Regions from separate parts of the Shewanella sp. DNRA4 genome, predicted to be linked through region 1. Evidence: predicted binding sites of a transcription regulator. Region 1 holds the regulator's gene; each other region holds the start of a gene.
What was found. The regulator sigma-54, encoded in region 1, starts transcription at its own class of promoters, with help from an activator protein. The targets are predictions, from matches to a motif close to GTTGGCACGNNNNTNGNNT.
Positions count from the first base shown of each region.

Region 2: HG547_RS00235 (DUF1328 domain-containing protein) is a predicted target of sigma-54. The motif match lies at 7,715-7,733, and genes of this name have one in related genera.
Region 3: flgA (flagellar basal body P-ring formation chaperone FlgA) is a predicted target of sigma-54. The motif match lies at 5,258-5,276, and genes of this name have one in related genera.

Region 1 covers NZ_JABAIP010000003.1:79,306-90,185, reverse strand. The annotation lists gene HG547_RS04060 (BolA family protein) at 4-255, opposite strand; gene HG547_RS04055 (STAS domain-containing protein) at 272-556, opposite strand; gene HG547_RS04050 (ABC transporter substrate-binding protein) at 562-1,215, opposite strand; gene mlaD (outer membrane lipid asymmetry maintenance protein MlaD) at 1,227-1,700, opposite strand; gene mlaE (lipid asymmetry maintenance ABC transporter permease subunit MlaE) at 1,755-2,540, opposite strand; gene mlaF (phospholipid ABC transporter ATP-binding protein MlaF) at 2,537-3,355, opposite strand; gene HG547_RS04030 (KpsF/GutQ family sugar-phosphate isomerase) at 3,925-4,902, shown strand; gene kdsC (3-deoxy-manno-octulosonate-8-phosphatase KdsC) at 4,902-5,453, shown strand; gene lptC (LPS export ABC transporter periplasmic protein LptC) at 5,450-6,010, shown strand; gene lptA (lipopolysaccharide transport periplasmic protein LptA) at 5,997-6,548, shown strand; gene lptB (LPS export ABC transporter ATP-binding protein) at 6,545-7,276, shown strand; gene HG547_RS04005 (RNA polymerase factor sigma-54) at 7,383-8,858, shown strand; gene hpf (ribosome hibernation promoting factor) at 8,887-9,174, shown strand; gene ptsN (PTS IIA-like nitrogen regulatory protein PtsN) at 9,177-9,620, shown strand; gene rapZ (RNase adapter RapZ) at 9,617-10,471, shown strand; gene HG547_RS03985 (HPr family phosphocarrier protein) at 10,458-10,733, shown strand.
Region 2 covers NZ_JABAIP010000001.1:48,539-59,418, reverse strand. The annotation lists gene HG547_RS00250 (beta-ketoacyl synthase N-terminal-like domain-containing protein) at 1-3,847, shown strand, start outside; gene pfaD (eicosapentaenoate synthase subunit PfaD) at 3,976-5,643, shown strand; gene HG547_RS00240 (hypothetical protein) at 5,986-7,146, opposite strand; gene HG547_RS00235 (DUF1328 domain-containing protein) at 7,906-8,082, shown strand; gene HG547_RS00230 (hypothetical protein) at 8,105-8,299, shown strand; gene HG547_RS00225 (diacylglycerol kinase family protein) at 8,454-10,148, shown strand; gene HG547_RS00220 (hypothetical protein) at 10,141-10,797, opposite strand.
Region 3 covers NZ_JABAIP010000008.1:115,746-126,625, reverse strand. The annotation lists gene HG547_RS10485 (6-hydroxymethylpterin diphosphokinase MptE-like protein) at 1-751, opposite strand, end outside; tRNA gene HG547_RS10480 (tRNA-Arg) at 799-874, opposite strand; gene HG547_RS10475 (flagellar assembly protein FlgT) at 930-2,105, opposite strand; gene HG547_RS10470 (FlgO family outer membrane protein) at 2,384-3,016, shown strand; gene HG547_RS10465 (LPP20 family lipoprotein) at 3,013-3,462, shown strand; gene HG547_RS10460 (flagellar protein FlgN) at 3,585-4,010, opposite strand; gene flgM (flagellar biosynthesis anti-sigma factor FlgM) at 4,013-4,339, opposite strand; gene flgA (flagellar basal body P-ring formation chaperone FlgA) at 4,414-5,121, opposite strand; gene HG547_RS10445 (chemotaxis protein CheV) at 5,327-6,247, shown strand; gene HG547_RS10440 (protein-glutamate O-methyltransferase CheR) at 6,350-7,189, shown strand; gene flgB (flagellar basal body rod protein FlgB) at 7,333-7,737, shown strand; gene flgC (flagellar basal body rod protein FlgC) at 7,740-8,156, shown strand; gene flgD (flagellar hook assembly protein FlgD) at 8,181-8,960, shown strand; gene flgE (flagellar hook protein FlgE) at 9,030-10,391, shown strand; gene flgF (flagellar basal-body rod protein FlgF) at 10,563-10,880, shown strand, end outside.

The sequences.
Region 1 (10,880 bases):
CTACTAGCTGTTGAAAATTTTCTCGCGTTTCCATTGAGTCGGCGTGAAAGTTTTAATCGTTAATGCATGTAACTCACCGCTGGCGATATAGCTCATCAGGGGTGCATAAATGGCTTGTTGTTGCTTTACGCGGCTCATACCGTCAAAACATTCACCCACGGCAATCACTTTGTAGTGGCTGCCATCGGAGCTGGCGTGCACTTCATCGAGTGCTAACGCGTCACGTAAAATCTGTTCTATTAAGCTGCATTCCATGAAATTCGGTACCTTTTCAATTCGCTTCTTCGCTGAAGAAGGATTGTAAATCATATAAATCGATTAATTTTTTTAACTGCTCCGATGCCGAGCACAGCTTCAGTGGCGTGCCATGCTGGCGCACTAACGCCAGCAAAAATGCCACACCAGCACTGTCGCTGTACTCCAGTTCGGCGAGCGACAACATTTGGGTATCTTGGCTTAACAGGCTTTGCCTTTGCGGCCATAGCACGACCACTTGCTCCTGTGATAAACGCCCTTTTAGGTGGCAAATGTTACCCTGTTGCACAAATTCAACCACGGCGCTTACTTCCCTGCTTTAGGCTTTTTAGTCACTTTGTCTTTGGTGCGCTCTTCCAGCATCTTAATCACTGAATCAATCCCCTGTTGGCGGATAAGGTTCGAGATTTCAGATTGCTTAGAGGACAGCAAACTCACGCCTTCAGCGACTAGGTCAAACGCCTTCCAAGAGTCATCCTTGAGGCGACGAACTTTAAACAACAGCTTAATCGGCGGACGACCCGCTTCGATAATCTGTACGTTTACATCGACAATCTTCTCATTGCTGAAATCACTACCAGGCGAAAACTCCACTTTTTGGTTAGTGTATTCGGTAAAAGCTTGGGCATAGGTTGAAACTAAGTAGCCTTCAAAAGCATCGACGAAACGATTGCGCTGATCTTCAGTCGACTCTTTTAAATACTGACCTAACACTTTGTAAGAGGCGTATTTATAGTCGATGTAAGGCATTAATTCTTCACGCACAATCACCTTGAGATGATCCGCATCGGCGTCAATCAACGCCTTGTCTTTGTGGAACCGATCGAAGGTTTTGTTGGCAACAGATTTCACCATGGCATAAGGATCCATAGTGTTAACCTGAGCGTCATCCGCCAGTGCGGTCGTTGCAGTAAACATCCATACTAACGGCAGTAATAAGCGCGATAAGCGTTTAAACATAGCGGTAACCCCTATTTATCCTTTGAACCCATACTATATAAGAACTGACCAATCAGATCTTCTAACACTAATGCTGAGCGAGTATCGTCAATTTTGTCGCCATCCTTAAGCATACTCACGTCATCATCGACAAAGCCCGGTGTTAATCCTAGGAACTGCTCACCGAGCAAACCTGAAGTTAAAATAGCTAAGCTACTGGTTTCAGGAAATTTATCGAAACGCTTGTCCATCACAATCGTCACCACAGCCACCAGTTTGACTGGGTCTAAATCAATCTTACTCACGCGGCCAACCACGACGCCGCCAACCTTGACCGGAGAGCGAACCTTCAAGCCACCGATATTGGTGAAGTTGGCGGTGAGGGTATAGCTACTGTCGCTGGTCTGCACTTCGATATTGGCGACTTTAAACACCAACACTAAAAAGGCTGCTAAGCCCGTTAAGAGAAACACACCCACTAATAATTCAATTTTTCGTGTCAACATGCTCAGTTACCACTCTGTTAATCCGTCGATCTGTATCCTTGGCGCTGCAATCCGTTAGCGGCCAAACATCAGGGCTGTTAGTAAAAAGTCCAATGCCAGTACGGCGAGGCTCGATTGCACCACAGTTGAAGTAGTTGCACGGCTTATCCCTTCTGGATTCGGCACCACTTGATAGCCGCGGTATAAGGCAATCCAAGTCACCACCACGGCAAATACGCCACTCTTAATCAGGCAGTTCACTATGTCTTGGCGCCATTCTACCGAGGCTTGCAGAATCGACCAGAAGGCACCACCATCGATACCTTTCCATTCCACGCCCACTAAATGGCCGCCATAAATGCCTACCGCAGTAAACATCAGCGCCAACAACGGCATGCTTATTACACCCGCCCAAAAGCGTGGCGCAATGATTTGCCGCAGTGGGTCAATCGCCATCATTTCTAAGCTGGATAACTGCTCAGTGCTCTTCATCAGGCCGATTTCAGCGGTGAGCGCCGAACCCGCGCGGCCTGCAAATAGCAACGCCGTAACCACGGGCCCAAGTTCACGCAGTAAACTTAAAGCCACCATGGGGCCTAAACTTTCTTCCGTCCCAAACCCGACTAAGATGTTGTAGCCCTGCAGCGCTAACACCATGCCGATAAACAGGCCGGAGACCACAATAATGACCATAGATTGTACGCCGACCACATAAATTTGGCGCACTAATAATGGAAAGCCTTTACGCACTTGAGGCCAACGAACAATCGCGCCCCACAGCATTAGGCCCGCACGGCCAAAACCGAGCACTAACTCGATAGTGCTGCGGCCAAGATCGGCAATACTGTCTAATAACTTCACTTGCCAACTCCTTTTGCCAATAATTCTTGCTGATAATCCTTTGCCGGATAATGGAACGGCACAGGACCATCTGGCGCTCCTTGAATAAACTGCTTGAGCTGCGGATTATCCGCATGCTTTAACTCCTCAGGCGTGCCATGGGCAATAACTTTTTTATCTGCAACCACATACACATAATCTGCAATCCCGAGCACTTCATCCACATCGTGGGATACCACAACCGAGGTTAAATTAAGTGCATCGGAAAGTTCGCGGATAAGCTTAACCAGCACGCCCATAGAAATAGGGTCTTGTCCGGCAAAGGGTTCATCGTACATGACCATTTCTGGCTCAAGGGCTATCGCCCGAGCTAAGGCAGCGCGGCGCTGCATCCCACCGGATAACTCGCTGGGCATCATTTGCGCGGCGCCCCGCAACCCAACGGCCTCAAGTTTCATCAGCACGATAGTCCGAATAATCTCTTCGGGCAGGCCTGAATGTTCACGTAGCGCAAAGGCAACGTTATCGAAGACGTTAATATCGGTGAATAATGCGCCACTTTGAAACAACATACTCATGCGCTTGCGCAGTTCGAATAATTCGCTACGGCTCGCCGCATGCACATCCTGTCCATCGAACAACACTTGGCCGCTATCGGGCGTTAATTGGCCGCCGATAAGCTTGAGCAAGGTGGTCTTACCTATACCACTCGGTCCCATAATGGCGGTGACTTTGCCCCTAGGGATAGACAGGCTAATATCTTCATATATGACACGCTGGCCACGGCGAAAGCCCAAATGACGGATCTCAACCAACGGCGTTTGTTCTTGAGTCATGCTTGATTCCGATATTTGAAAAGAGGTGGCCTACGCTTCCTGCCCAGACCAATCGAAGAGCCGCAAATTGTACGTAATTGCGCTTTAACCTACAACAGAATCGACACTATCGTCCTGCGATACTTTCAATTTGCCTCATTTCCAGCGAGAATGCGCCCTAAGTTTTCGCTCTGTGAAGCTAAAGTGTTACTTAATGTTTTCAGCTGTGTTGATAAATTAGCAAAATGGTTTTGTAAACGCTCACGACATAAGCTAATTGACACAAAGATTATGTGAGTACAACTTAACTTAAAAACGCTATTGAGTTCTGCAATTAAGCATCAAACTGGCCATCATAGTTACCTTACTCACTGCGGGTGGCAAAAGGGAAATACCAAAGACGATGATTTTGCTCAAGGCATTCAATGGCTAAACGATATATTCTGCCCTAATGCCTAGGCGCAGAGCTTAAACAATAGCATGCGACTCAAAGTAACAAGCCGTTAATTTTATCATCTTTATCGCGTACCAAATTGTGCTATTCCAATCCCAGACGGGGCGACAAAGACAATGCAAGAAGAGAGATAGACATGGTAGACCAATCACAATTGCGCCAGTGGGGCTGTAAAGTCATCGATATTGAAAAATCGGCCCTCGACAATCTTTATCAATATGTCGATTCCGTTGAATTCGCCCAAGCCTGCGAGTTAATCCTCAACTGCACCGGCAAAGTCATCGTGATGGGGATGGGGAAATCTGGCCATATTGGTAATAAAATCTCTGCTACCCTCGCCAGCACTGGCACCCCAGCCTTCTTTGTGCATCCTGGCGAAGCCAGCCATGGCGACTTAGGCGTACTCTCTGATAATGATATTATCCTCGCCATTTCGAACTCGGGTGAATCGAGCGAAATCCTTGCGCTGATGCCCGTTATCCAACGTAAAGCCATTCCCGTTATCGCCATGACGGGCAAACCTGAGTCCACGATGGCACGTTTGGCCAAAATTCATTTATGTATTGAAGTGCCTGAAGAAGCTTGTCCGCTCGGGCTTGCGCCAACCTCGAGCACCACCGCAACCTTAGTAATGGGTGATGCGATGGCCATTGCGCTGCTGCAAGCCAAAGGCTTTACTCGGGAAGACTTTGCCATGTCTCACCCAGGCGGTGCCCTAGGGCGTAAGCTACTGTTAAAAGTCAGTAATGTCATGCATAGCGGCGATGACTTACCACTGGTTAAACACGATATCTGTATTACCGATGCCCTGTATGAAATATCCAAGAAGGGCCTAGGCATGACGGCGGTGATCGATGAACAAAACAAACTCGTGGGTATTTTTACCGACGGCGACCTACGCCGCGTTATCGATGCCCAAGTCAACCTACGCACCACGCCTATCGCCGATGTGATGACGCGAAACTGTGTCACAATTACTGAAAACGTCTTGGCAGCACAGGCGCTGCAAGTGATGGACTCAAAAAATATCAACGGCCTGATAGTGATAGATAAAGACAATCATCCTGTCGGCGCGCTCAATATGCTCGATATGGTCAAAGCGGGAGTCATTTAATGCCACAGCAAGGATTTTACGGCCCGATCAGCGATGATGTGTGGCAAAGAGCGCAAAAAATTAAACTGCTGATCTGCGATGTGGATGGGGTATTTTCTGACGGCCGCATTTATTTAAGCAACTCGGGTGAAGAGCTCAAAGCCTTCCATACCCGCGATGGTTATGGCGTGCGTTCATTATTGACCAGTGGCTTTAATCTGGCCGTGATAACAGGCCGCCAGTCTAAAATTGTTGAAAACCGCATGACGGCCCTCGGTGTAACCCATATTTATCAAGGTGTGGATAATAAATTTGTCCCCTATGAAGAACTGCTGTCGCTCTACAATGTCACACCAGAAGAAGTTGCCTATATCGGTGATGATATTGTCGACCTGCCAGTGATGAATGTCGTCGGTCTTGCCGTCTGTGTCGCCGATGGACATCCCTATGTGCGCCAACACGCCCATTTTGTGACCCAGTTAAATGGTGGTCATGGTGCGCTCAGAGAGCTGACAGATCTATTACTTCTGAGTCAAAACAAATTTACCTCAGCCCATGGGATGAGCATATGAGTCGTGTGACCCTCGCCATTATTGCTTTTTTTGGTACTGCACTAGTGCTGTATTGGCAGGTCCAACAAAAACGCGGTGGCGATACCGATAGCAGCCTGAATGATACAGACAGACCCGACTACATTATCGAAGATCTGCGCAGCATCGAGTTTAACGAGCAAGGACAAGTCAATAGTCGCGTCACGGCAAAGCACATGGAACACTATGAGCTTAAAAACCAAACCGACTTTATTCAGCCTGTCTATCTTGTGTATCCCGACCAAGGTAAAGCAAAATGGCAGATCAGAGCCGATCAAGGTCGACTCAACAAAGATACTGGCAAGGTTGCATTAGAAAATAATGTTATTATCGATGCCATCAGCCCTGGTGAACCGATACAAACCTTGTCCACCAGTTTTTTAGAACTCGATCTCAACACAATGATAATGACCTCTGACCGCATCATTTACGTCACAGGGAAAGATTTTAATATTCAAGGGCAAGGCCTTTATGCCGACCTTAACGCGCAGGAAGTGCAATTGACCAGTCAGGTAGTAGGAACCTATGAAGCAAAATAACATATTACTTGCCAGCCTAATGCTAATGATAAGCATGAATGCCTTCGCCAAGATCGGTGACTTACAGCAAGAAGTGAAAATTAAAGCCGTCAGTCAAACCGCAGACATTAAAAACAATCAGATCATTTTCTTCGGTCCCGTTGAAGTTGTTCAAGGCTCAATTAAAATCCATGCGGATCAACTCCGTGCATTTTCTGTCGAAGGCGAAAATAGTAAAGTCTTACTGGCTACTGGAAATCCGGCAACCTACAGCCAAATCCTTGATGATGGCCGCCCTGCATCTGCTAGCGCCAAAGAGATTCGCTATGAAATGGCCACTCGGACGTTGACCCTAACTGGTACAGCGACCCTAGACCAAGCGGGTAGTCAAGTTACAGGCAATTTAATTCGTTACGATATTATTCAGCAAAAACTGATCGCCGAAAGTAGCGGCAATGGTGATGATCGCGTAATTACCATTATTCAACCTGATAACTATCAGGAAGAACTCAAAAATACACCAACAGATAAACCTGTGAAAAAACAGGATTCTAAATGACCCAAATCACCTTAAAAGCACAGAATCTCGCCAAGAGTTATAAGAGTCGTCAGGTTGTCAAAGATGTCAGCCTGACGGTCAAAACGGGTCAAGTCGTCGGCCTACTCGGCCCTAACGGCGCGGGCAAAACCACCACCTTTTACATGGTCGTGGGCTTAGTTAAAAGCGATAAAGGCCATATCTTTATCGACGATGATGATTTAACCGCCGATCCTATGCATCTGCGTGCCCGCAAAGGTATTGGTTACCTACCACAGGAAGCGAGTATCTTTCGTAAATTAACCGTACACGACAACATCATGGCGGTACTGCAAACCCGTAAAGAGCTCAATAGTGACCAGCGCGAAGAAGCACTAGAGCAACTGCTAGAAGAGTTCCATATCACCCATATTCGTGACAGCCAAGGCATGTCCTTATCGGGCGGTGAACGTCGCCGCGTCGAAATTGCCCGCGCCTTAGCGGCCAACCCCAAGTTTATTCTGCTTGATGAGCCCTTTGCGGGCGTTGATCCGATCTCCGTTATCGATATCAAAAAAATTATCGAGCAGCTTAAGAGCCGAGGCCTTGGTGTACTGATCACTGACCACAATGTGCGCGAGACCTTAGACGTCTGTGAACATGCTTACATTGTGAGTCACGGTAATCTTATTGCCGAGGGCACACCCGCAGAGATCTTAGACAATCAGCAAGTTAGGGCGGTGTACTTAGGTGAACAATTCAGGCTATAGTTACTAAAACAAAGCTAATAAGCCTTGAATTTGAGAGCGCTAGGCTCCATCCATATGATATCAAGCGACCTAAACTCACAATAATAACCTAGGGATCAGCGGTAACATGAAAGCGTCACTCCAGCTCAAACTGGGTCAACAGTTAACCATGACGCCACAACTTCAGCAGGCCATTCGCCTGCTGCAACTGTCGTCATTGGAACTGCAACAAGAAATCCAGCAAGCCTTAGACTCTAATCCTCTTCTCGAGCTGGAAGAGGAGCAATTTGACGCGCCTAGCGAACGTAAGCAAGATATCGCCGATACCGACTTTAGCGAAACGACTGCCCAGCCACAGGAACAAGATAATTCAACCGTGGACATTGCCGAGTCGCTGACCAAAGAATCTCTGCCCGAAGAGTTACCCATGGATACCACTTGGGATGAAGTCTTTACCGCATCGCCAAACTCAGGTTCTGGCGCTAGCCGTGAAGATGACATGCCCTTCCAAGGGGAAACTAGCGAGGGGTTGTACGAACATTTAGAATGGCAAAAAAACCTCACGCCCTTCTCTGAAACCGATTTAGCCATTGCCACCGCGATTATTGATGCCATCGACGATCAAGGTTATCTCACTCAAAGCACTGAAGATATCCTCGAAGCCATGGGCAATCCCGAGATTGAACTCGACGAAGTTGAAGCCGTGCTCAAGCGTATTCAACACTTCGACCCCGTTGGTGTGGCGGCAAGGGATTTAAGCGAATGTCTGCTTATTCAACTCTCCCACTTCTCGCCGGATACTCCACACCTCGAAAACGCCCGCATGTTGATCAAAGATCATTTAGATCTGATCGCCGCTCGCGACTTTAGGCTGTTAATGCGTAAGACCAAACTGAAAGAGGACGAGTTAAGGGACAGTATTGCGCTGATCCAAACCTTAAATCCTCGCCCCGGTTTACTCATCACCCCTGTCGATGAAGAATATGTGATCCCCGATGTATCGGTGTCGAAGAAAAACGGCCGTTGGGTGGTCGAATTAAACCCTGACTGCATGCCAAAAATCAACGTAAATCAGCAATATGCAGCCATGGCGCGCAGTACCAAAAGCCAAGCCGATAGCCAATTTATCCGCGGGCATCTGCAAGAAGCCAAGTGGTTTATTAAAAGCCTTGAAAGCCGTAACGAAACACTGCTCAAGGTGGCAAACTGTATAGTGCAATATCAACAGGGTTTCTTCGAATACGGTGAAGAAGCCATGAAACCTATGGTCCTAAACGATATCGCCGAGGCGGTAGAGATGCATGAGTCCACCATTTCACGGGTGACCACACAAAAATACATGCATACCCCAAAAGGACTTTTTGAACTAAAATATTTCTTCTCAAGCCACGTCGGGACGGATGATGGCGGTGAGTGCTCATCCACAGCAATCAGAGCTTTCATTAAGAAACTGGTTGCAGCGGAAAACCAGAAAAAACCATTAAGCGACAGCAAGATGGCTCAACTTCTGGCAGAACAGGGAATTAACGTTGCGCGCAGAACCATTGCGAAGTACCGAGAAGCGATGCTTATTCCCCCTTCCAATCAGCGTAAAAGTTTATAGCCTATTGTGAGTATCGGAGGACGTTTCTATGCAAATAAACCTAAGTGGACACCATATCGAGATTACTGAATCGTTACGGGCATATGTTGAGGAAAAGTTTTCAAAACTTGAACGTCATTTCGAACAGATCAATAATGTGCACGTTGTGCTCAATGTTGAGAAAATGCAACAAATTGCCGAAGCGAGAATCAACCTCACCGGTGGTGAAGTCTTCGCGACTTCAGAGCATGCAGATATGTATGCTGCCATAGACGTCCTGATTGATAAACTTGATCGTCAGGTTATTAAACACAAAGAGAAGTTAACAAAACACTAGCAATGGAACTTCGTACCATACTGCGGCCGGAGTGCACAACCTGCGCCACTCCGGGCAGTAAGAAAAAGGTACTGGAACTCATCAGCGACTTAGCCGCTGCCCAGTACCCCACCCTCTCATCTCAAGAGATCTTCGAAAGCCTCGTGGCGCGCGAAAAGATGGGTAGCACAGGTATAGGTAACGGTATCGCCATTCCACATGGTCGATTAACCGATATAACACAACCCATAGCGATATTGATAAAATGTGAGGAGCCGATAGCCTTTGATGCTATCGATAAACAACCCGTCGATATTTTATTTGCACTACTCGTGCCTGCCGACCAATGTCAGCAGCACCTAAGTACCTTGTCATGCATGGCTGAAAAGCTCAGTGACAAGCAAATATTAAAACAATTGCGCAAGACGCATGATGAAACGGAACTCTATCAGGTAATCATTGGATGAAACTGGTCATAGTGTCAGGGCGTTCAGGCTCAGGCAAATCGGTCGCACTTAGAGTGCTTGAAGATCTCGGCTACTATTGTGTCGATAATTTGCCTTTGCCGTTGATTGGCAGTTTGCTTGAACAGCTCAAAGGCAGTAACGATCTCGTTGCTATCAGTGTTGACGTGCGTAATTTACCAGAGCAAGACAAAGTGCTGGTTAAACAGCTTGCCAGCCTGCCTACGGGCACTGAACTCACCAGCTTCTTCTTAAACTCCAGCGATAAAGTGTTGCTCAAACGCTACAGTGAAACGCGGCGCTTACATCCCTTATCGAAGAGCCGAGTGTCACTGCAAGAAGCCATCAAGCTTGAAGGCAAATTGCTCGAGCCGCTGTCACAGCAGATGGATCACTATATAGATACCTCGAATCTGAATATCTATGAACTCAGCGACCAAGTGCGGCAAATACTCCTTGGCAGTGTCGATAAGGAACTGGTGATCAACTTCGAGTCCTTCGGTTTTAAGCATGGTATGCCGACCGAAGCTGACTTTATGTTTGATGTGCGCTTTTTGCCAAATCCCCATTGGGAACCGGAGCTTAGACCTCTCACCGGTTTAGATGAACCCGTAGCGGAGTTTTTAAATCGCCAGCCACTGGTGAATAAGTTCATCTGGCAAATCGAGAATTTGCTCGAAACCTGGTTGCCCCATTTAGAGCGCAATAATCGTAGCTATCTCACGATTGCGATTGGTTGCACAGGTGGCCAACACCGCTCAGTCTATGTAGCCGAGCAACTAGCTAAACGTTTTAGTAATGGCAAACATAAAGTCAATGCGCGCCATCGAGAGTTGAGCCATGCCAAAACTTGAGCGCCAAGTCACCATCTGCAATAAACTCGGCTTACATGCCCGCGCCGCCACAAAGCTCGTAGTGCTTGCTTCTGAGTTTGATGCCAGCATTACGCTGATCCAAGGTGAAAAACAGGCCTCTGCCGCCAGTGTATTGGGTTTACTCATGCTCGAGACGGGCATGGGTAAAACCATCACCCTCATCGCCGAAGGCCCGGATGCCGAGCCTGCACTTAATGCCATTTGTGCCCTTATCGACGCTAAGTTTGACGAAGCCTGCTGATGGTATCATCTCGATGATCCCTGCCGGTATTCAGTATCCTGTTTGGTATTGATTTCAGCACCTTATACCAGTAAAACACATTTGTGACTCGACGCCCTCCCGTGCGCTAAATTACAATGTACTGCTGCGCTTTGGCTTAAGTCCTCA
Region 2 (10,880 bases), on a different contig from region 1:
TACCATTTCAGCCGCCGAGCAATCGGTCGCTCGCTGTATCGATGTGGCGCAAAACCTGCTGTCCCAAGAAGCCCTCGATGGCGTAGTGATTGCCGCTGTGGATTTAAGCGGCAGTATTGAACAGGTGATATTGAAAAACGCCGAGGTCGCCGTTGATCTCGATGCCAACAGCGCAAATCCACAATGGAAGGTGGGTGAAGGCGCGGGCGCTATCGTGCTAACCAGCCAGCAAGCGAGCAATAGTCAACAATCGGCTTACGGCCAAATTCGTGGTCAAGCATTTGGCACACATCATCAGCTGCCCAAGCTGCTTGATTCGCTGATAACCGAAACGGCTATCGCCAATCCTTCAGTACCCGTTGCCATCCATATGGTTGAGCAATGTATTGCCCCAGAAGAGCAACTGCCAGCGGAGCAGTTATTAGCGCAGCTTAATCTTATGGGGACGTCATGCAATCGAGTCGCCAATACCCTTGGGCATAACTTTGCCGCTGCGGGTATGGCCAGTATTTTGAGTGCCCTGTTGAGCCTAAAGAACGGGTCCGCAGGCTCGGATAAAAACACCGATAAGCAGGCATTAGTGTCTACCCAAAGCCAAGGAGTGAGCTCACTGCTGCTGTTAAGCCAAACTAAAGCGCAAGCGGAACAACTAGAGCGACGCCTAGCGCAAGATTTAACCTTGAGTGAGCAAAAACACTTAATCAAACCAGTCACGCTCGGTGGCCGCGATATCTATCAACATATTGTGGATACGCCACTGCCCGCACTTGCCACCATCCAAGGCAAGATGCGCCAGTTGCAGCCTATCGCACCACAGGCGACACAAACTGTAGCCACAGTGCGCGCAGCACTTGATACCACGGCTGAAAACGCCACCCCATTTGCCACATCAATAGCAGTAGAGAGCGGTATGTCATCTAACGCACCACACCAATATTCGGCGGCGCCCTTGGCGCAGGATAGGGCGTCGCAGGATAGCGCGGCACTGTTACAAAACCAGCAACTGTTGCAAAACCAGCAATTGGCCCGCGAGGCGCACTTAGCCTTTTTACAGAGCCGTGAGCAAGGGCTAAAACTGGCCGATGCGCTGTTAAAAGCGCAATTGTCCCAGACGACACAAATGGGGGCTGTTACACCCCATGTTGCCCCCAGCACAAATGTCGCTCCCGCGGCGCAGCAAGCGGTATCAGTCCCAGAACTAAAACCAGAGTTAAAACCCGATCACGCGAATGTCGCTCCCTATACGCCACCCATTCCTGCGGATAAGCCCTGCATTTGGAACTATCAGGATCTGGTGGAATATGCCGAGGGCGACATTGCCAAGGTCTTTGGCGCCGATTACGCCATTATCGACAGCTACGCACGCCGCGTGCGTCTGCCAACCTCGGATTATCTGCTAGTCTCGCGGGTGACTAAGCTCAACGCGCAAATGAACCGCTATCAACCGAGCACTATGACCACAGAGTACGACATTCCCGTGGATGCGCCCTTCTTGGTCGATGGCCAAATCCCTTGGGCAGTGGCGGTCGAGTCGGGTCAGTGCGACTTAATGCTGATCAGCTACTTAGGTATCGATTTTGAAAACAAAGGCGAGCGCGTCTATCGCTTGCTCGACTGCACTCTCACCTTCCTTGGGGATCTGCCCCGCGGCGGTGATACCCTGCGCTACGATATCTCCATCAACCACTTTGCCCGCAATGGCGATACCCTGCTGTTTTTCTTCTCCTACGAATGCTTCGTGGGCGATAAGCTGATCCTAAAAATGGACGGCGGCTGCGCGGGTTTCTTTACCGATAAAGAACTGGCCGATGGCAAAGGAGTGATCCGCACCGAGGCCGAAATTAAGCTGCGCGAGCAAGCACAAATTGCACTGGCCAATGAATATGCCCGAAACGGCAATAGGCCACGCTTCACGCCGCTACTTAACTGCGCGCAAACGGCCTTTAGCTACGGCCAAATCCATCGCCTACTGAGCGCCGACATTGGCGGCTGTTTCGGCGGTGAACATGCGGCCCATCAGGCGAAGTTTGGTCTCCAGCCATCACTGTGCTTCGCCTCGGAAAAATTCCTGATGATCGAGCAAGTCAGTAAACTCGAAGTGCATGGCGGCGCTTGGGGCTTAGGCTTGATTGAAGGTCACAAGCAATTAGCCCCCGACCATTGGTATTTCCCCTGCCATTTCAAGGGCGACCAAGTGATGGCTGGTTCCCTCATGGCCGAAGGTTGTGGCCAGTTACTGCAATTCTTTATGCTGCATATTGGTATGCACCTAGGTGTCACTAACGGTCGTTTCCAACCCCTTGAAAACGCATCGCAAAAAGTGCGCTGCCGCGGTCAGGTATTGCCACAATTTGGCACGCTCACCTATCGTATGGAAGTCAACGAAATTGGCATGAGCCCTCGCCCCTATGCCAAGGCGAATATCGATATTCTGCTCAATGGCAAAGTGGTGGTGGATTTCCAAAACCTCGGGGTGATGATTAAAGAAGAGGCGGATTGCACCCGCTATTCGCACAGCGGTTCTTCGCAAAGCCATTCTTCGCAAAGTAATGATGCCCAAGCAGCAAATATCGACAACCAAGCGGAACAAGCGCCACTGATGGCGCAAATCCCAGATGTTTCAGCTCCCGTGAATAAAGGCGTTGTGCCGCTTAAGCATGTAAGTGCGCCGATTGCGCCAGCAGGCTCTAAGTACGCCAACCGCGTGCCCGACACCCTGCCGTTTACGCCCTACCATTTGTTTGAGTTTGCCACCGGCGATATTGAAAACTGCTTCGGCCCCGATTTTAGTATTTACCGTGGCTTAATCCCACCGCGCACGCCCTGCGGCGATCTGCAACTCACCACCCGAGTGGTGGCCATTGAGGGCAAACGTGGCGAGCTGAAAAAGCCATCCTCCTGTATTGCCGAGTATGAAGTGCCCAGCAACGCGTGGTATTACGCTAAAAACAGTCACCCGAGCGTGATGCCTTACTCAGTGCTGATGGAAATCTCCCTACAGCCCAATGGCTTTATCTCGGGTTATATGGGCACGACCTTAGGTTTCCCGGGGCAGGAGTTATTCTTCCGCAACCTCGACGGCAGTGGCAAATTACTGCGCGAAGTGGATTTACGCGGTAAGACCATAGTCAATGATTCGCGCCTGCTGTCCACCGTGATTGCTGGCAGCAATATCATTCAAAACTTTAGCTTTGAGCTGAGCTGCGATGGCGAGCCTTTCTACCGTGGCAATGCGGTTTTCGGTTACTTTAAGGCCGATGCGCTTAAAAACCAGTTGGGTATCGACAATGGTAAAATTACCCAAGCGTGGCACATTGAGCGCGGTATCAAAGCCGACAACCAAATCAATCTGTTAGATAAAAACGGCCGCAGTTTTGTAGCGCCGCAGGGCAAGCCACACTACCGCCTCGCGGGTGGGCAGCTGAACTTTATCGACAAGGCCGAAATTGTAAAAACTGGCGGTAAGAAGGGGCTCGGATACTTATACGCCGAGCGCACCATTGACCCGAGCGATTGGTTCTTCCAGTTCCATTTCCATCAGGACCCTGTAATGCCAGGCTCCCTCGGCGTCGAGGCGATTATCGAATTACTGCAAACCTATGCCATAGACCAAGACCTAGGCGCAGGCTTCAATAATCCGAAATTTGGCCAAATTCTGTCAGAAATTAAATGGAAGTATCGCGGTCAAATTAATCCATTAAACAAACAGATGTCGCTGGATGTGCATATCACCAGCATTGAAGATAAAAACGGAAAACGCATCATCAAGGGCGATGCCAACCTGAGTAAGGATGGCCTGCGTATTTATGAGGTAACCGATATCGTAATCTGCATCGAAGAGGCATAGCGCGAGCGCCTAACTTGCGGCATTAGCCAAAGTTAGCTTAAACAGTACACAACAGCCGCAGTGCAAGGGAATAACCCCTCTGCGGCAAACAAATTCAGGCCCCAAACACCTAAAAGTGAATAGCCCAAATGACGAATACCACACTCGATAATAACACTCTCGATAATAATAAGCTCAGTCCTTGGCCGTGGCAGGTTGATGAAGCCGCCATCAGTTTCGATATCGATTCTCTTGGCAAAAAACTTAAAGATCTCAATCAAGCCTGTTACTTAGTCAATCATGCCGAAAAAGGCCTAGGCATTGCCCAAAGCGCCGAGGTGGTCGGTCTTGCAGAAGCTCAACCCTGCAATGGTTTACACAAAAGCAATGGTTTGCATCCGGTGAGTGCCTTCGCCCCTGCCCTTGGCACCCAAAGCTTGGGCGACAGTAATTTTCGCCGCGTGCATGGGGTAAAATACGCCTACTACGCGGGCGCCATGGCTAACGGTATCGCCTCGGAAGAGTTAGTTATCGCCTTAGGTCAAGCGGGCATTCTGTGCTCCTTTGGCGCGGCGGGGTTAATTCCATCGCGCGTGGAAGCCGCGATTAAACGCATTCAAACGGCATTGCCCAATGGCCCCTACGCCTTTAACCTCATTCACAGCCCGAGCGAGCCAGCGCTTGAGCGTGGCAGTGTCGAACTCTTCCTTAAGCATCAAGTGCGCACGGTTGAGGCCTCGGCCTTCTTGGGCTTAACACCGCAAATCGTCTATTACCGCGCAGCAGGCCTGAGTCGCGACGCCAACGGCGAGATTGTGATTGGCAACAAAGTGATAGCTAAAATCAGCCGCACCGAGGTGGCGACCAAGTTTATGGAGCCCGCCCCCGTTAAGATGCTGCAACAATTAGTGAACGAAGGGCTTATCAGCGAAGACCAAATGCTAATGGCGCAATCTGTGCCCATGGCCGATGACATTACCGCCGAAGCCGACTCTGGCGGCCACACCGACAACCGCCCTCTGGTCACGCTATTGCCGACCATTTTGGCACTCAAAGATACTATTCAAGCCAAGTACCAATACAAAACGCCGATCCGAGTGGGCGCAGGTGGTGGTATCGGCACGCCCGATGCGGCGCTGGCGACCTTCAATATGGGTGCGGCCTATATTGTCACCGGCTCAATTAACCAAGCCTGTGTTGAGGCGGGAGCCAGCGAACATACCCGTAAATTACTCACCACCACCGAAATGGCCGATGTAACTATGGCGCCCGCCGCCGATATGTTTGAAATGGGCGTTAAGTTACAAGTGGTTAAGCGCGGCACCCTATTCCCTATGCGCGCTAACAAACTCTACGAGATTTACACCCGCTACGACTCGATTGAGGCGATTCCAACAGAGGAAAGGCAAAAGCTGGAAGAGCAAGTATTTCGCGCCTCATTAGATGAGATTTGGGCAGGCACTGTGGCGCACTTTAATGAGCGCGATCCTAAACAAATTGAGCGTGCACTGGATAACCCAAAACGTAAAATGGCATTGATTTTCCGCTGGTATTTGGGTCTTTCGAGCCGCTGGTCAAACACGGGCGAAGTCGGCCGCGAAATGGATTATCAGATTTGGGCAGGCCCCGCCCTCGGCGCCTTTAATGCTTGGGCTAAAGGCAGTTATTTAGATGATTACCGCGAGCGCAATGCGGTGGATTTGGCGAAACATTTAATGCAGGGCGCCGCCTACCAAGCACGGATTAACCTGTTGTTATCCCAAGGGGTAAGTATTCCGGTCAGCCTGCAACGCTGGAAACCACTGCAACGCTGCTAATTCGCTTTGCTAAATCGTATTGAGCGGGTTAAGTGAAAACTAAACCTGCTTTTTTACATTCATTTTTGGGCTTAAAACCGATTGGAGTTCCGTTTCCGCTCTGCATTGTCACTTCAGTGGCACGCCGTAAACCCATCCTAGGGGCTCATCGGAAAAATCCATTTTTCCGATGAGCCCACTCTGTCACAGAACGTAGCGCGACAATCCTCGCCTGCAAGCTATGGCGTTTAATGGAGCTAAATCGATATGAAATAAATCTATCTGTCATATCATTATGAATAACATCAAGCCTAGCTTTTTGTTAAGTGCCTAAGCTTTTTATGAATTAGAATCCTAAAAAACTTAATTACATAACCCCATATACTCATAAGTCAGATCTTGCACCTCGTTTTTATCTGTGAAGCATCCATATCCTGAATAGCCACGTATAGGCGTCCGCAAGCGACAAATTTCCCCACCGCCCTCATCTAGAACACCTGCCCAATGGCCATATATTTCATCATTAGACAGAGGAGTTTGTGTAGTGGCTTGAGTTTTGTTTAGTTCAAAAAATTGCACTAGGCATGGATCAACCTTATCCCCATAAAATCGCACTGAATTATCACTACCTGATGGTGTGAAAAGGTCACTAATTGAAACACCTCCAGCATAAGAAAGATCTGGCTCTAATTCAAAATTAAAACTTATATTTTTATTCCCTTCCCTATAATATTCACCTACATATGATACACTAAAAGTTAGTCTATTATCTGGAGCAACACGGTAATCATTTTTGTCATAAATCACATGCACAAATATTTTTCTCGCATTACTATGATTAAAAATAATATCAACATCAGTAAGCTCTAGATTCAGCCCTGTCAGATCTGTATCCTTAAAGCCACCAACAAACTGCGTCCAAGTTAGATCCTTTAAACTTGCCTTCATTAAAGCACCAAGCTCATTCAACACTCGTTGTTTATAATCTTTTGATGTAAAAAAATCAGTTGGGAAAGATGACATACTACACTGGGCATTTTTATTATAATCAAGCTTTTGATCAAACTTTGCAGATGGCACTTTCTTATTTAAATTGCTGTTATCATATTCTCCAGCATAAGCCACAATTGATTTCGAACTAAGTTGACCAAATGAATTATCAATTTGATAAAATATGTCTAAATCATTCTTCTCACCTTGTGTTAATGGTAATGACTTTATCTCACTGCCACCCAATTTCCCCGTGGATTGGACAATAAACTTGCTTGCAATTTTTGAAGTGGGATTTACTACAATCATTTTTTCATTTTGATTATAACAACCCTTTTCGTCTTGAGAAGTCTCTCCTTTTGATGTTGTAAACTTACAGTTATTCGAAAGAGCCTCTTTTTTCACTAAGCTAATAAAATCCGCATTGCTACAATTATGACATACGTATACTGCAGTCTTTGAGGTTGTGGAACCATATGAAAAAAAGCTGATAAGCGGAAAAATTAAAAAAACACCATGAAAAAACTTTAACATCCTCATTTACAATTTCGTCCAAACTCTATTAAAGATATAATATTGCCATGTAGCCTTAGTACATAAAATACATCATTAGTATAAAAATCACGACCACTGTGAAGATGAAAAATTATCTTTTAAAAAATAAATGTAGAATCTTTAATTCACCTACAAATTGCTCTTGCTTTAAATGACTTGAATGAGAGCTATCAGAACGCGAGACAGTATCCAAGGCAATAAATTGAGTTAATTTAATTCAAGAATGGCATGTTTCGGACGAGATAAGTCATCCCGTAGTGCTTGGGTGGTACTCAGCAGTGATAGTTTTCGAACCAACACCAATAAGTAGCTATCAGCTAAGGTGAAAATTCTGGACAGAAAATATTACTACCCATTCTAAACCAACAACATCATACCCTCTCGGACTCCTCCAAAGCCATTATGCTGTTTCTCACAATTTTCTAATGGCAACTCTTACCGAATCGCAGGTAAAAATTGCCTATCTCGCTTATATCAGCCAATACTCCCGCCAATACGACATTTAAAAATTACATTAATAATCAGTAAATTAGTCAATAATTTCAAAGTTGGCATTAAGCTCGCAATATCCCCTTTGTGAGTTTATTGCGGGATTGAGTGATAACGGTATGTAAGACGCAACTTAGCACATTCAACTTACTTCACTAGCTCTCAACAACGAACTCCACTAGCTCACTCGACGTAAACATGCAAAGTGAAAGAAGACAGAAAAACCGAAATAAGACAAAGGAGGTGGCTATGTTAGGTTGGACCTTAATGTTTCTGGTTGTGGCCATTATCGCCGGACTGTTTGGATTTACGGGGATCGCTGGCGCCGCAGCGGGGATCGCAAAGATTATTTTCTTCCTATTTATTGTATTACTTGTGATTTCCCTGCTGGTCAATGCCCTTAAGGGCAAGGCACCACGCGCTTAAATTGGATAAAAGGAGAATCAATATGAAACCTATGACCATAATTACCACTGCATTTTTAGCCTTATTATTAACCTTTGGATTGTCAGCCTGTAGCGACAACCACGCCGAGGATGCAGGCGAAAAAATCGATGAAGCCATCACTGATACCGGCAATGCAATTGAAGATGCCTGTGAAGAACTGAAAGAAGGCGTTAAAGCGAAAGATACGCGCTGCTAAAACGGATGACAGCGAGTAGTGAGTCCCACAAACGAGCCTATCAGGATAACCACAGTTCAATTGAGTACCACCGAGCCACTTTATCGCGACAGTCATTGGTTACGATAAAGTGGGTTTCCCTGAGGCTCGCCGTTTATCGATGGAGGAGATGCCAATGCTGAGTAGGATCCACATTAAGTATTTCTACCTGTTCGGAGCGCTGTTATTTGGCTATTTCGCCGTAACGGGGCACTCCCCTATCCTCACCTTTATTTGGGCATGGAGCAGCCTATCCCTCGCCCTTGTCGGCTCGGCCTATTGGTTTAATCTCGCCAGTATTTTTAGAAAACGTCAGGATGGTTCCATCCCTTGGTATATTCGTTGGGGCTTTATTCCATTTTTACTAGGATGCCGACTCTATAATCTCTGGGCGCGGCGCCGTGATAGCGTGCCTTCAATGCAAGCCATTGATAAATATCTGTACTTGGGTAGCCGCTTAAGCGCTGCCGATTTACCTAAACTAAATCGTTATGGCATTACCGCCATTTTAGATGTCACCGCCGAATTTGACGGCCTCGATGTGTCCCTGTATGAGGATCATATCGACTATCTGAATATCCCTATTCTTGACCACAGTGTGCCGACTAGCGCCCAATTAAATCAGGCGATTAACTGGTTACACCGTCAAGTACGCGCCCAAAAGCGGGTATTAATCCACTGTGCGCTCGGCCGCGGGCGATCCGTAATGGTGCTGGCCGCTTATCTTGTGTGCCGCCGCCCCGAGCTCAGCTTTGCCGAGGTGCTGCAACAGATTAAAAGCATTCGTAAAACCGCAGGGTTAAATCGCTGGCAACTTAAAGCGCTGGAGCAGATGTACACTCAAGGGGAAATCAAACTGCATAAGCGAGCCTGGATTATCGCCAATCCCGTCTCTGGCGCGGGTAAATGGCAGACCCATGGCGAACAAATTTGTACTGAACTGAAACGCTATTTTGAGGTGCAGTTAGCGCTCACCACGCCAGAGATTAGCGCCCAAACCCAAGCGAAAAAAGCCCGGCTTCAGGGCGCCGATATCATCATCGCTTGCGGGGGCGATGGCACAGTCACTGAGGTCGCTGCGGAGATTATCGACACCGATATCACCTTAGGCATTATCCCGTTAGGCACCACCAATGCCCTGTCACACGCCCTCTTTGGTTTAAGCAGTAAGCTGAATGCTGTCTCCCAAGCCCTTGATAATATTATCCAAGGCCAGACACAGACCATAGACACGGCGCGTTGCAATGAGCGACTGGTGTTGCTGCTGGTCGGCATTGGGTTTGAGCAGCAAATGATTGAGTCGGCGAGCCGCGAGCGTAAAAATGCTCTCGGCCAACTCGCCTACCTCGATGGTTTGTGGCGCGCGGTGAACACCAACACCAACCTCGAGTTGCAGCTAACTTTAGATGACCAAGCCCCAATGACAGTGCAAACCCACAGCCTAGTGGTTGCCAATGCCGCGCCTTTTACCAGCTTACTCGCCCAAGGTAAGGGCAAACCCAATATGACCGACGGCTTGTTGGATATCACTTGGTTAGATTCAAATAATGAGCCGAATGAACAGCTTATCAGTTTGGCTGAACTGGCTTTTACCGGCTGGATTAAAGAGGCCGCCAATAGCGACTCTGGAACCTCGGCCAACACAGGCAAAGTGAAACATGCCCACGCGAAAAAGGTGAAGATCAGCAGTCAGCCCCAATGCAAGTATGTGATTGATGGCGAGATTTGTGAGCCGGAGGAACTCAATATTGATATCCTGCCCGCCTCTTTGAAGGTGTTTGTGCCTTATCAAGAATCGACTGAAAATGCTATCGACCCAAAAATCACGTAAATGACACTATCGCGATGTTTATTAAGATAAAAACAGCAAGCGCAATAAGCACTCGCATAAAATTAAATTCACTCACTTTGGGGTGGGATTTTTGAGGACTATTGCTAAAATCCTGAAACTTACAGCCTATCGCTTGCGCGCATTGCTGCAAAACTTGCTGTAATTCCTGCTTGTCAGTGCTGTTAGCCAATTTCAATTGACTCCCTTTAGGCTGCTGCACTTGTAAATAGGCGAGATAGTGATCGACCGTATCTTCCGCTTGGCGGTTACGGTCGAGCTGGTGCCAATGGGTTGTTTGTAGCAGATAGAGTTGCACAGCATTAATATCTGAAAAGGCATAGGCGCGCCAACGCCACAATCCAGGCGACTTCCCATTGAATACACCTTTACCGAGCCACAATTGCTGTCGCTCGGTATCTAACCAAGATTGTTGCCGAACTAACGCTAGCGGCAGTACAGGGAACAACAGAAAAAATGCCACCCAACCAAGCACAAGCCGTAACACGGGCTCGGGTTGTAACCAGGCCGCCCTCGCACAAAGCAATCCAAGCACTAACAAGGCAACGGCAAAAAACCACAGTAGAGGTCGGTACTGGGTACTCAACGCCTTGAGATAAAGCGCACTCTTAGGAGGTTGATTAAGTGTCACTGAACTTGTTCCTTGTTCCTTGTTCCTTGTTCCTTGTTCCAAAAATTATCTCACCATCTCAAATTGACCTGTGCTAGTAACAA
Region 3 (10,880 bases), on a different contig from region 1:
GATGATGAAGTAAGCCACGTAAAGCCGTATCCGCAGCAATCAACAAGGGTTTCGATGGGCTTAAACTCAGTTGCTTAAGATAAGCATAATGTTCTTCTAAAGACGGACCTGAGCCTATAACAATTGCTTTGTATGGATTGTAGCTTTTCGTTAAATGGGCAGCATCAGGATCGTTAGTAATAAAAACCTGATTATCGGCAAAGCGCTTAAGGATCTCAGGATCATCGATTTGATGGTGTCGATTGGTGAAATCACGATTAAGCTCCATCACCAAGAGATCCCTCAGTGTGGCATTGTCATCACTGACTAGATTGAGATCTGGGGTAATGGCAACATTCGGAAATTGCAGCGTGGCACTGGGCATCGCATTTAATAGCACATTCGGATGACTGAGCCATTCCCTCTGATCGGTGTAACAAAGCAGCAATGCGAATACGGCTAAGTTTAAAATGCAAACTTCGATTTTTTGATATTGCGGATTATCCGTTAATAGACTCGGCACATCACCCATACCCACGCCATAAACCGTGACTTGGTGAACATTTGAGGGAAGGCTACTAATAAACAGCTGTGCTTCAGTGATGCGGTCATGGCGACTGCTGAGCTGAATACCATTAACACTGATAGTTTGGTTTTGGCCTTGAACTAAGTGCGCATCAAGATGGTCAATTGATTGGCTTTTTATCGCTGCAGCCACAATTGGCCAGCGTTTAGCGATAATATTCAGATTAGTGGCAAATAGTTCAGTCATTCCGTTTCCTCGGAAGCTTTCGTGTTGATATTACCGACATCACTATCTGGTCTCTCCACAGGGACTCGAACCCCGATCGGCCGCTTAGGAGGCGGCTGCTCTATCCTGTTGAGCTATGAAGAGACGCTGGTGATTATACTGGTTTTATCTTTGATTAAAAGGCTTATGATTTAGTTGCTTAAATCTTAAGCGCGATGTCGTTTATCTGTACATTGTAAACCGCATTTTGGTCAACGAGTACGGCTGTTGCACTTTCTTCACTCACTTGTTCAATTTGCACTGTTGCTCGGCTTTTGGTAGCAATGGCACGCATTTCATTGAGTCTATCCGGTAAATTGCGTTGTAACACCACTTGGAACTTATCGCCAACTCGAATGCCATGTTTTCTGCCTAGGTTGAGAATAATCCGGTCTCCTTGACGACTGACTACTTGCCCAAGTAGTGGCCTACAGTTGAGCGTGTTATCAATATCGCGAGTCGCTTCTTGCAGCAGTTGGCTGATATTTTTGCCGTAGGATGAACGCCAAAATCTATCACTATTGGGGGCAACAATGGCTTGTTCCTCAAATTCCCACCGAGCCGATGTGCTGTAGGTTTTGTTCCATACTTCTTCACCGCTAATGCCGTGATAAAGGCTAAGCTTTAATTGGAACTGCCTTTGTGGCGCTTCATCCCACCATCCCATAAAGGTGGCTTGTACTGGATCGGTTGAAATATCAATAATTTGCGGTAGTAAAATGTATTGGCTATCGGTAATTTCACTCAGCCAACTCGGAAGTCTATAGCCGCGGATATCGACCAGTTCTTGTGCGATATCGAGCCTTTCTTTGGCATGGATATGGCTGTATCCAGTTGATGAGTAGCCATCAATACTATTACCGAGTCTTTCGGAGATGACTTCTTCAAATCCTGATAATTGGCCGTAGCGTAATTGTGCTCGATCTTTTATTTGGGCTTGGGGAATAAGGATCGCGGCTTTTAATTGGCCCGTTGGGCATTGTTGTGTTGGGTCATCATTCAGATCGAGCCTGAGCGACACATAAATTTTATTCCCTTGAATGCGTTCACTCACTAACTGAATACTAATCGCTTGAGCGTTACGATTAATGGCGAAGCTGTCTTGCGTGAGATTGCCGTTGGTGGTTTGTTGTTCACTGGATATTTGGATCCCGGTGCTGAGGGTGGCATAGCTAACCGCTTGATTGATGGCTTCTTCCCGCGCTTGGGCGATGTTGCCATTAGTGATGATTGCTTCACCACTGGCTTCGACCCATTCTGCTTGCGCTTGATTAGCTTGAAGTGCGGCCAGTAGTAGGCTGCTAATGATGAGCAAGTGCTTTCTGAGTATGTTCATTAATAAGCCCTTCAGGTCAATTGTGCCAATCAGTTGAGTCAGTTTAATGGCGGTTTTATTGGCTGTAAAAGCAAGTTCCGTGCCTGATTTATGAAATATACCCAAACTATCTGAAGTTGCTGAATAGGTGTCGAGGGTAAAGTTATTGGCACCGTTGTCGATAATCTGGTGAGTGAATCAAGGATTGTATTTTGACTTGGTCTAATATTTGCAATCTTTTTGACTAAAGATTGCGGCTCGCTTTGAGGCGCATTGATATCGATAATGAGGTTATTCCCATGCTAAAGCGTGCGTTCATTCCCCTGGCTCTTTTGGCGCTGATTGGGTGTGCGACTAAACCCGTTGTGCCGCCAAAACCTAGTCTAGTTGATGGCAATGGTTTGCCGCCGACAGCGGTGATTAATCATTTAGCGCAGCGTATTGTGACCGAGCTAGTCAAGCAAAATGATGCATTGCGTCCTGATCAACCTATCGTTGTAACTACACCAGTATTAGTGGGCGACATGACGAGTACGAATGCGGTTGCGCTGCAATTGCAGCAGGGACTCATGGCATCGTTGCACAGTTTTCAATTTAATGTGGTGGAGTTAAATCTCGCCGATGGACTGCGTGTTACTGGTGAGGGCGATTTTATTTTGACGCGTGACTGGCAAAAATTGTCTACTAATTTGCCTGTTGACCATATTGTGGTATCCACGATGAGCCCGACGACTAATGGCTTAGCGATTAATACTCGAATCGTTACCTTAAGTAACAACCGAGTGGTGTCAGCTTCACAGACCTTTGTTACACAAAAAGAATTAAGCAATTATATGCAGCCCTCTGAGCAAGTGATCTCCCACGATGGGATTTTATATCGTCAGTCGGCTCCCGGTATGAATGAAGTGCGTGTATTAGGAGATGGAAAATGAAACGCTACCTGTTGGTGATTGCGGCGCTTCTACTGACAAGTTGTGCCTCTAGAGACAAGTATGTGCAGTGGGAAGATGTTCCTCCATCTAGCTTCCCTAAGCTAACGGCAATTGGTTATGCCCCGTTAGCGACTCAACCAGCGAAAGAGCAATCTCAAAGAATGTTGATGGCGATGCAAGCATCCAAAATTGTGGCTTACCGTGAGCTAGCTGAACAAGTATATGGTCAAAAGATCACCGCTAACAGCAGTGTCAGTGATTGGATGCTAACCGATGATAATGTTAAAGCTTCAGTCACTGGGGTGATCCGCGGCGCAAGAGTAGTTAAAAGTTATCCCGCAGGTGAGCATTACGTTACTGAGTTAGAACTTGATTTTTCTAAGGTATGGCAAATCTATCAGCAGCAGAGTCGGCCACAGAGAATTAAAGAAGTCACTTACTTTTAAGGTGTCATCTCCTATCAACCAGAAGACAAGCATGAGATGGTTTGGATACGGATAATCGATAAACAAAAACCGCGCTTAATAAGCGCGGTTTTTGTTTGAAATCCGTTTGTACTTATAACGCCTTACGCTTTTAGATCATTGCCTAAGCTTGATATTGTTGAGGTTTTACCTTTATCGTTATACGTCAGCGTGGTGGCATTTCGGCTCGCCTGCAAGGCTTGTGCAAAGCGGTTTAGGCTTGCAAGATTCATCTCGATCAAACTAGCATTTTGCGCGTTGAGATCTTTGCATTCTGCGAGAGCCTCTTTAACCACTGCCATTTTATCGGATAGCTCAACTTGCTCCGTGAGTAAGGCTTTATCGCTGTGACTAGCCAGCAAGTCATCATTTGCTTTAAGGGCTTGTAGACATGTTGATTTTTGCTCAGCAAGCGACAAAAGCAAATCGGCGTTTTGGTCAACCAAAGCGCCTTTTTCCTTAAGAATAATTTGTTTAAGAACAGCCAAATGGGCGTGTTGTTGATCTACCAGTTTAGCTATTTCTGTCATAGTTACTCTTTATTAAGCTCATTTAATTCTGCTTCGAAGCTGGCAATATTCGCAGCCAACTTTTCGGGATCAATTTTATAACGACCTTCGGCAATGGCTTGTTTTATTTCGGCCACCTTCTTTTGGTCGACTTCAGGTAGACTGGCCATTTTGGTTTGAGCTCCTTGTAACTGTTGAGCTTGAGCCGTAATGACAACAGAGTCACCTTTTAGTTGAGTTGATTTAGCCGCTACCTGAGAGGTTTTCTCGCTTTCGCTGCTTTGTTTAGTGCTGTTTGAACGGACTTGTGCGGCCGCTCCGGCGTTAAATTTGCTAATATCAATTGCCATTTTAGGCTCCAGCGTCATGTATACGGATTTCTTAACTGGGGTATCGGCAGCTTATCGAAAAGCTTTAGCTTATTTTACATTCTAACTTCTACTTCGCCAATCGCCGTAATTATGGCATCTAGCTCTTTGTTAGAACTGCTATTTTTGATTCGAATTTGGTCGCCGATATTACCATCTTGCAGCGCCTCTCCCACAGTTTTTAGTACGAAGTTATTTGAACGCACATAAATCGACACTGTGTCATTTTTACAGACAAAGCAAAGGTTGTTCGCAAAAATAGGATAATTTTTCGCGACTCGGCGTTTAACTCTAACGCCTGTAAGCTGATTAGTATCGCTAAATTGCATACCACGCAAACTATTTTGGTCAACATAGCGGATCTCGACCTGTGAAGGACTGATTAATTCACCTGGCGCTAAGGTTTCGGTTGCGACTACAACAGGAAAAAGAATGTCTACTCGAACAGACATAAAAATCTGCCAAGGGTAGGCGAGATCGGGGGTATCACAACTGACTTTTATGGTGTTATTACGGCTAATTTCGCGTTCTGAAGCTAATTCGACCCTTATTGGTGATGTACACTGTGCTGGCAGCATTCGGTTATCGACCGTTTGTGGATTAATGTCGACTTTCGCATTTGCAGGTACAGCAATCTTTTCATTAATAAGGGCTTTAGCTAATTCGGATATCGCCGATACGCTAGGTATCACGGGTTCAGCCTTAGCTGCCGTGGATAGAAAAAATGCGAAAATACTCAAAAAATAGACTAAATTTACTTTCATAATGAAGAGACTAGCTTGTAACGCCAGAATACACCTATACTTTTATCAAGCGTGAAACTGTTCAATGCTTCTTTCTTAGATTTTTGGTGTCAGAAGTTTGACTTAGTTTCAACTATGTTTATCGATAACAAGACGTAAGCAATTAATATGCCTATACTCAAACGAGTTTTAGGGCCGTACATAAACAGAACAACAAGGCAGAGTTATGTCGAGTATTCTTGATTCAGTCAACAAACGAACCCAACTCGTAGGTCAAAACCGGCTAGAACTATTGCTATTTAAGTTAAATGGTCGTCAACGGTTTGGGATAAACGTATTTAAAGTGAAAGAGGTTCTGCAATGCCCGCCATTAACGACATTGCCTAAACTCAATCCTTACGTCAAAGGAGTTGCCCATATTCGCGGCACAACTATTTCTGTTATCGATCTGAGTGCGGCAACGGGAGGGCGTCCGTTAGCGAGCACTGAAAATTGCTTTATCATCATTTCGGAATATAACCGAAGTGTGCAGGGGTTCTTGGTTAGTTCTGTTGAACGTATTATCAACATGAACTGGGAAGCTATTATGCCGCCACCGCAAGGTGCTGGGCGTTATTCCTATTTAACCGCGGTTACCGAGATTGAAGGTGAGTTGGTTGAAATCTTGGATGTTGAAAAGATTTTAGATGAAATCTCACCTGTCAAAACGGCCATTAGTGAAGAGGTTAATGAGCAACTTACTCTCGATAGAAGTCAGCATTACCATATTATGGTGATTGATGATTCGGCGGTGGCACGCAAGCAAATTATTCGGTCGTTAGAGTCGTTAAATTTACAAATTGACACGGCAAAGGATGGTCGTGAGGCACTTGATAAGCTCAAGGCCATTGCAAGTGAAATGAATAACGTTGCTGATGAAATTCCACTCATTATCTCCGATATTGAGATGCCCGAAATGGATGGTTATACCTTAACGGCTGAGATCCGTGATGATCCTAAGCTTAAAAATATCAAGGTGGTACTGCACACCTCATTAAGCGGTGTCTTTAACCAAGCCATGGTACAAAAGGTTGGTGCCAATGACTTTATCGCAAAATTTAACCCTGACGAATTAGCTGCGGCAGTGAACAAGCATTTAAGTTTGTAGTGAGAGTGTGGGTTAGTGCCTAGTTGAGCTTTACGCTATAATCTAGCCCTTATTACATGATTGTTGTGCACTTATTTTGGTGCTTGCTATAGGATCTAGGACGTGAATGTGCCTGATAAATCACTCGCTGAAGCAGAATATAATCAATTTAGGTTGTTCTTAGAACAACATAGCGGCATCGTGCTAGGTGAAAATAAACAATACCTCGTACGTAGTCGTCTCGCGCCATTGATGGGCAAATATAACCTTCCTTCGTTATCCGATGTGGTAAAGCATTCGATGAAACCAACGGAACGAGCTTTACGAGCTGAAGTTATTGATGCCATGACCACTAATGAAACCTTATGGTTTCGTGATCGTTATCCATTTGAATTGCTTAATAATGTGCTATTACCAGAATACAGTAAGTTAGGTAGACCTTTAAAGATATGGTCTGCAGCTTGCTCGTCGGGTCAAGAGCCATATTCTTTAGCTATGACCATATTAGAGTACCAGCAAAAAAAACCTGGGGCGCTGCCTGGTGGTGCCTCGATTCAAGCAACGGATCTTTCGCCTTCTATGTTGGAGCGTTGTAAAAATGCTGAGTATGATAGTTTAGCGTTAGCACGTGGATTGTCTGAAGAACGTAAGCGGCAGTTTTTTGATGCTTTGCCTTCTGGCAACATGCGCATAAAGGATAACGTTAAACGTCTCGTCAATTTCCGAGCTCATAACTTGCTCGAGAGTTACACTTTGTTGGGTAAGTTTGACATTATTTTTTGCCGAAATGTGTTGATCTATTTTGCCCCTGAGGCAAAAGCAAAAATTTTGCGGCAATTTGCTGCCGCGTTAAATCCCAAAGGTATCCTCTTTTTAGGCGCATCCGAATCCATTGCTGGCCTTACTGATGAATTTGATATGGTTCGTTGTAACCCTGGCATTTATTACCAAAAGAAAACTTAAGGATTTGATTTTAATTGATAATTACCGGCATAGTTCGGTAATTTTTTTATCTGCTGCATCCCTCACAAACTTTATTACCTCCCATAAAAGTATTGGCACATGAATTGCTTTGTTCCCGTGAGTGACACGATGGAGGCAATTTTATGGCGATTAATTTTGATAAGGCACTGGGTGTTCACCAATTCACGTTGGGGATCCGTGCTGAGCGGGCTGAAGTGATTTCAAGCAATATCGCAAATGCTGATACGCCACATTATAAAGCCCGTGACGTCGATTTTTCTGCCGCCTTAAATGTTGCTAAAACCCAGCAACAACAGCGTAATAGCTTAGAGATGACCGCTGATGAGCAGCATTTTGGGCTAGCGCAGCTAACCGGGCAGTACGTTAAATTTCGAGTGCCGAATCAACCCGATACTGGGGATGGCAATACTGTCGACGTTCAACAAGAGCAATCAGCATTTATGCAAAATGCTCTCGAATATCAAATGTCTCTGGGTTTTTTAGACAGTAAATTTAGCGGTATGAAAAAAGCGCTGAGAGGGGATTAATCATGAGTTTATTTAATATCTTCGATGTTGCGGGGTCTGGCATGTCAGCCCAATCTCTGCGGCTAAATACTACCGCGAGTAACATTGCTAACGCAGATTCAGTCTCCAGCAGTGTAGATAAAACTTACCGTTCTCGTCATCCTATTTTCGAAGCCGAAATGGCCAAGGCGCAAAGTCAGCAACAAGCTTCTCAAGGTGTCACGGTGAAAGGCATCGTCGAGAGTGATAAGCCCCTATTAAAAGAGTATTCGCCGGATCATCCGATGGCGGATGCTGATGGCTTTATTTACAAACCAAATGTGAATGTCATGGAAGAAATGGCTGACATGATTTCAGCTTCTCGCTCATATCAGATGAATGTTCAAGTGGCTGAGGCGGCAAAATCTATGCTGCAACAAACACTTGGGATGGGTAAATAATATGCGTTATTTAGGAGGTACGTTGTGAGCCTCATTAACCAACTGAGTCAAACCTCATCGCAGCTGACTCAAACAAACACTCAATCGAATACGGTATCAACCAATACCACGAAAACCTCGACTAGCTCGACAGGTAACCCATTTTTGGATGGATTACGTTTGCCGAATAGTTCTGCTGTTCCAGAGGCTAAGAGTCAGCAGCTCACTCAAGAGGATTTTTTCTCATTACTCAGCCAGCAGTTATCGATGCAGGATCCCTTCAAGCCCGTTGATAACGACCAGATGATTGCACAGATGGCATCTTTTTCTACTGTCGATGGCATTTCTAAGTTAAATGATCAAATTGTTAATTTAAACAGTGTGATGACATCAAGCCAAGCTTTGCAAGCATCGGGATTAGTTGGGCGAAAAGTGCTGTTACCGACTGATACGGGTTATATCTCTGCAGAAAGCCCAGGCTTAAATGGTGTGATCAGTACTTCAGAGAAAATTCCCGTCATTAATGTTCGAATCGAAGATGATAAAGGGCAGGTCGTTAGAACATTTACTGTTGATGGTAGTAAGGGTGGTAACACTGATGTCAAGTGGGATGGTTTGAATGATAAAGGAGAACCCGTTGCTGCAGGTAATTACTCGATTAAAGCATCGGGTTTGGTGAATGATAAATCACAAGCGTTAGCTGTATCGACCTATGCGCATGTGACCAGTGTTTCTTTAGGTACAGCAGCGACTGGCGCCATTTTGAATCTCAAGGGTGGAATGGCCTTTAAACTGTCGGATGTACTTGCGATTAGTGAAGTTTAATCGTTATCAAGATTGTAAATGGACATCACACTTGTCCATCATTGAATTGAGCAAATGTAGAGGTGAATTATGTCGTTTAACATTGCATTGAGTGGCATTTCTGCTGCGCAGAAAGATTTGAACACTACTGCGAACAATATCGCGAATGCTAACACCATTGGCTTTAAAGAGTCGCGTGCTGAATTTGCGGATGTTTACGCTAATTCAATTTTCTCAAACTCAAAAACCGCTGTGGGTGGCGGTGTGGCTACGAGCCAAGTGGCGCAGCAATTCCACCAAGGTAGTTTGCAACTGACGAATAACTCGTTAGATTTAGCGATTAAAGGCGGTGGCTTTTTTGTAACTGCGTCCGAGATAGGTACCTTGGATCATCAGTTTACTCGGGCAGGTGCTTTCAAAGTCGACAAAAATAATTATATGGTTGACTCTGCTGGGAATTTTTTGCAGACCTTTCCAGTAGACAAAGATGGTAACTCTACCTCTGTCAGTTTAACGACAGCTAAGCCAGTACAAATTCCTGATACTGCGGGTAGCCCTGTTCAAACTGAAAACGTGACTTTGCAGATGAATTTAAATGCAAAAGAAGGTTCACTCGACCCTGCTGCTTTTGATCCGTTAGACTCCAAAACCTATAACAGTGTGACATCCATGACGATTTATGACTCTCTGGGTGAGCCACATATCATGACGACCTATTTCGTCAAGCCAAATAATGGCTCATATAATGGTGAAAACAACTGGGTTGCATACTATGCCATTGATGGTAAACAAGTTGATATTTCTGGCCCTGCTGGTACATATCAGACTGACACCAATGGTGATGGCACTCCCGATGCCTCTGGTACAGCTCAAACGGCTGGCGGCTGGAAGGGATCGGTTCTGAAGTTTAATTCCGTCGGTGTGTATACTGGGAGTGATCCGGCAGTCGTCGCCACCGAAGCGCTAGGGGTTGGCGGCGCTGGTGTGTTAGGCCCTGGTGCTGATGGCACTCAAGCCGTGACGATTAAATTTAATGCACCAACCCAATATTCAGCTCCCTTTGCCGCCACTGAATTGTCACAGGACGGTACCACAGTAGGACGTTTAACCAATGTCGAAATTGGTGAAGATGGTTTGATCACTGCCAGTTACTCCAATGGTTCAACAGTGCCATTAGCCCGCGTTGCTTTAGTTCGCTTTGCAAACGAACAAGGGTTGACACAAGTGGGTAATACCTCGTGGAAAGCCAGTTTATCGTCAGGTCCTGCGTTGGCTGGTGAGCCTAACAGTGGTACGTTTGGTAGTCTCAGTTCTTCAGCGTTAGAGCAATCTAACATTGACTTGACGACTGAGCTGGTGGATTTGATTTCGGCACAACGTAACTTCCAAGCCAACTCACGTACGCTGGAAGTGAATAACACTCTGCAACAAACTGTTCTGCAAATTCGTTAAGTTAATCTTGCCTCTGCTAAGTGTTGCCGCTTGCGGCAACACTTAGCCTCTTTCTGTTGTGCATTCATTCGTTTATTAAAATCTCCTAATTTATCAGTTAACTAGCTGCTTATTTTATTGGCATGATGCTTGCTTTGCTATTGTCAGGTTGAAACTTTGACGGAGCAGTCTGTGGACAAATTCCTTTATATCTCCATGAGCGGCGCTAAGCAAAATATGAATGAGTTGGCGTTGCGTGCCAACAACTTAGCCAACGCAAATACCGATGGATTTAAGTCGGATATGGCGCAAGCCAGATCGATGCAAGCCTTTGGTGAAGGATTGCCGACAAGGGTCTTTGCCATGGTTGAAACCCCCTCCGCCAATTTTCGTTCGGGCCCGATTAAATCTACTGGACGCGATCTTGACGTTGCCATTAAAGGTGACGGTTGGTTTGCCGTGCAAGCACAGGATGGTAGTGAAGCTTATACCCGTTCTGGCAGTCTCAGT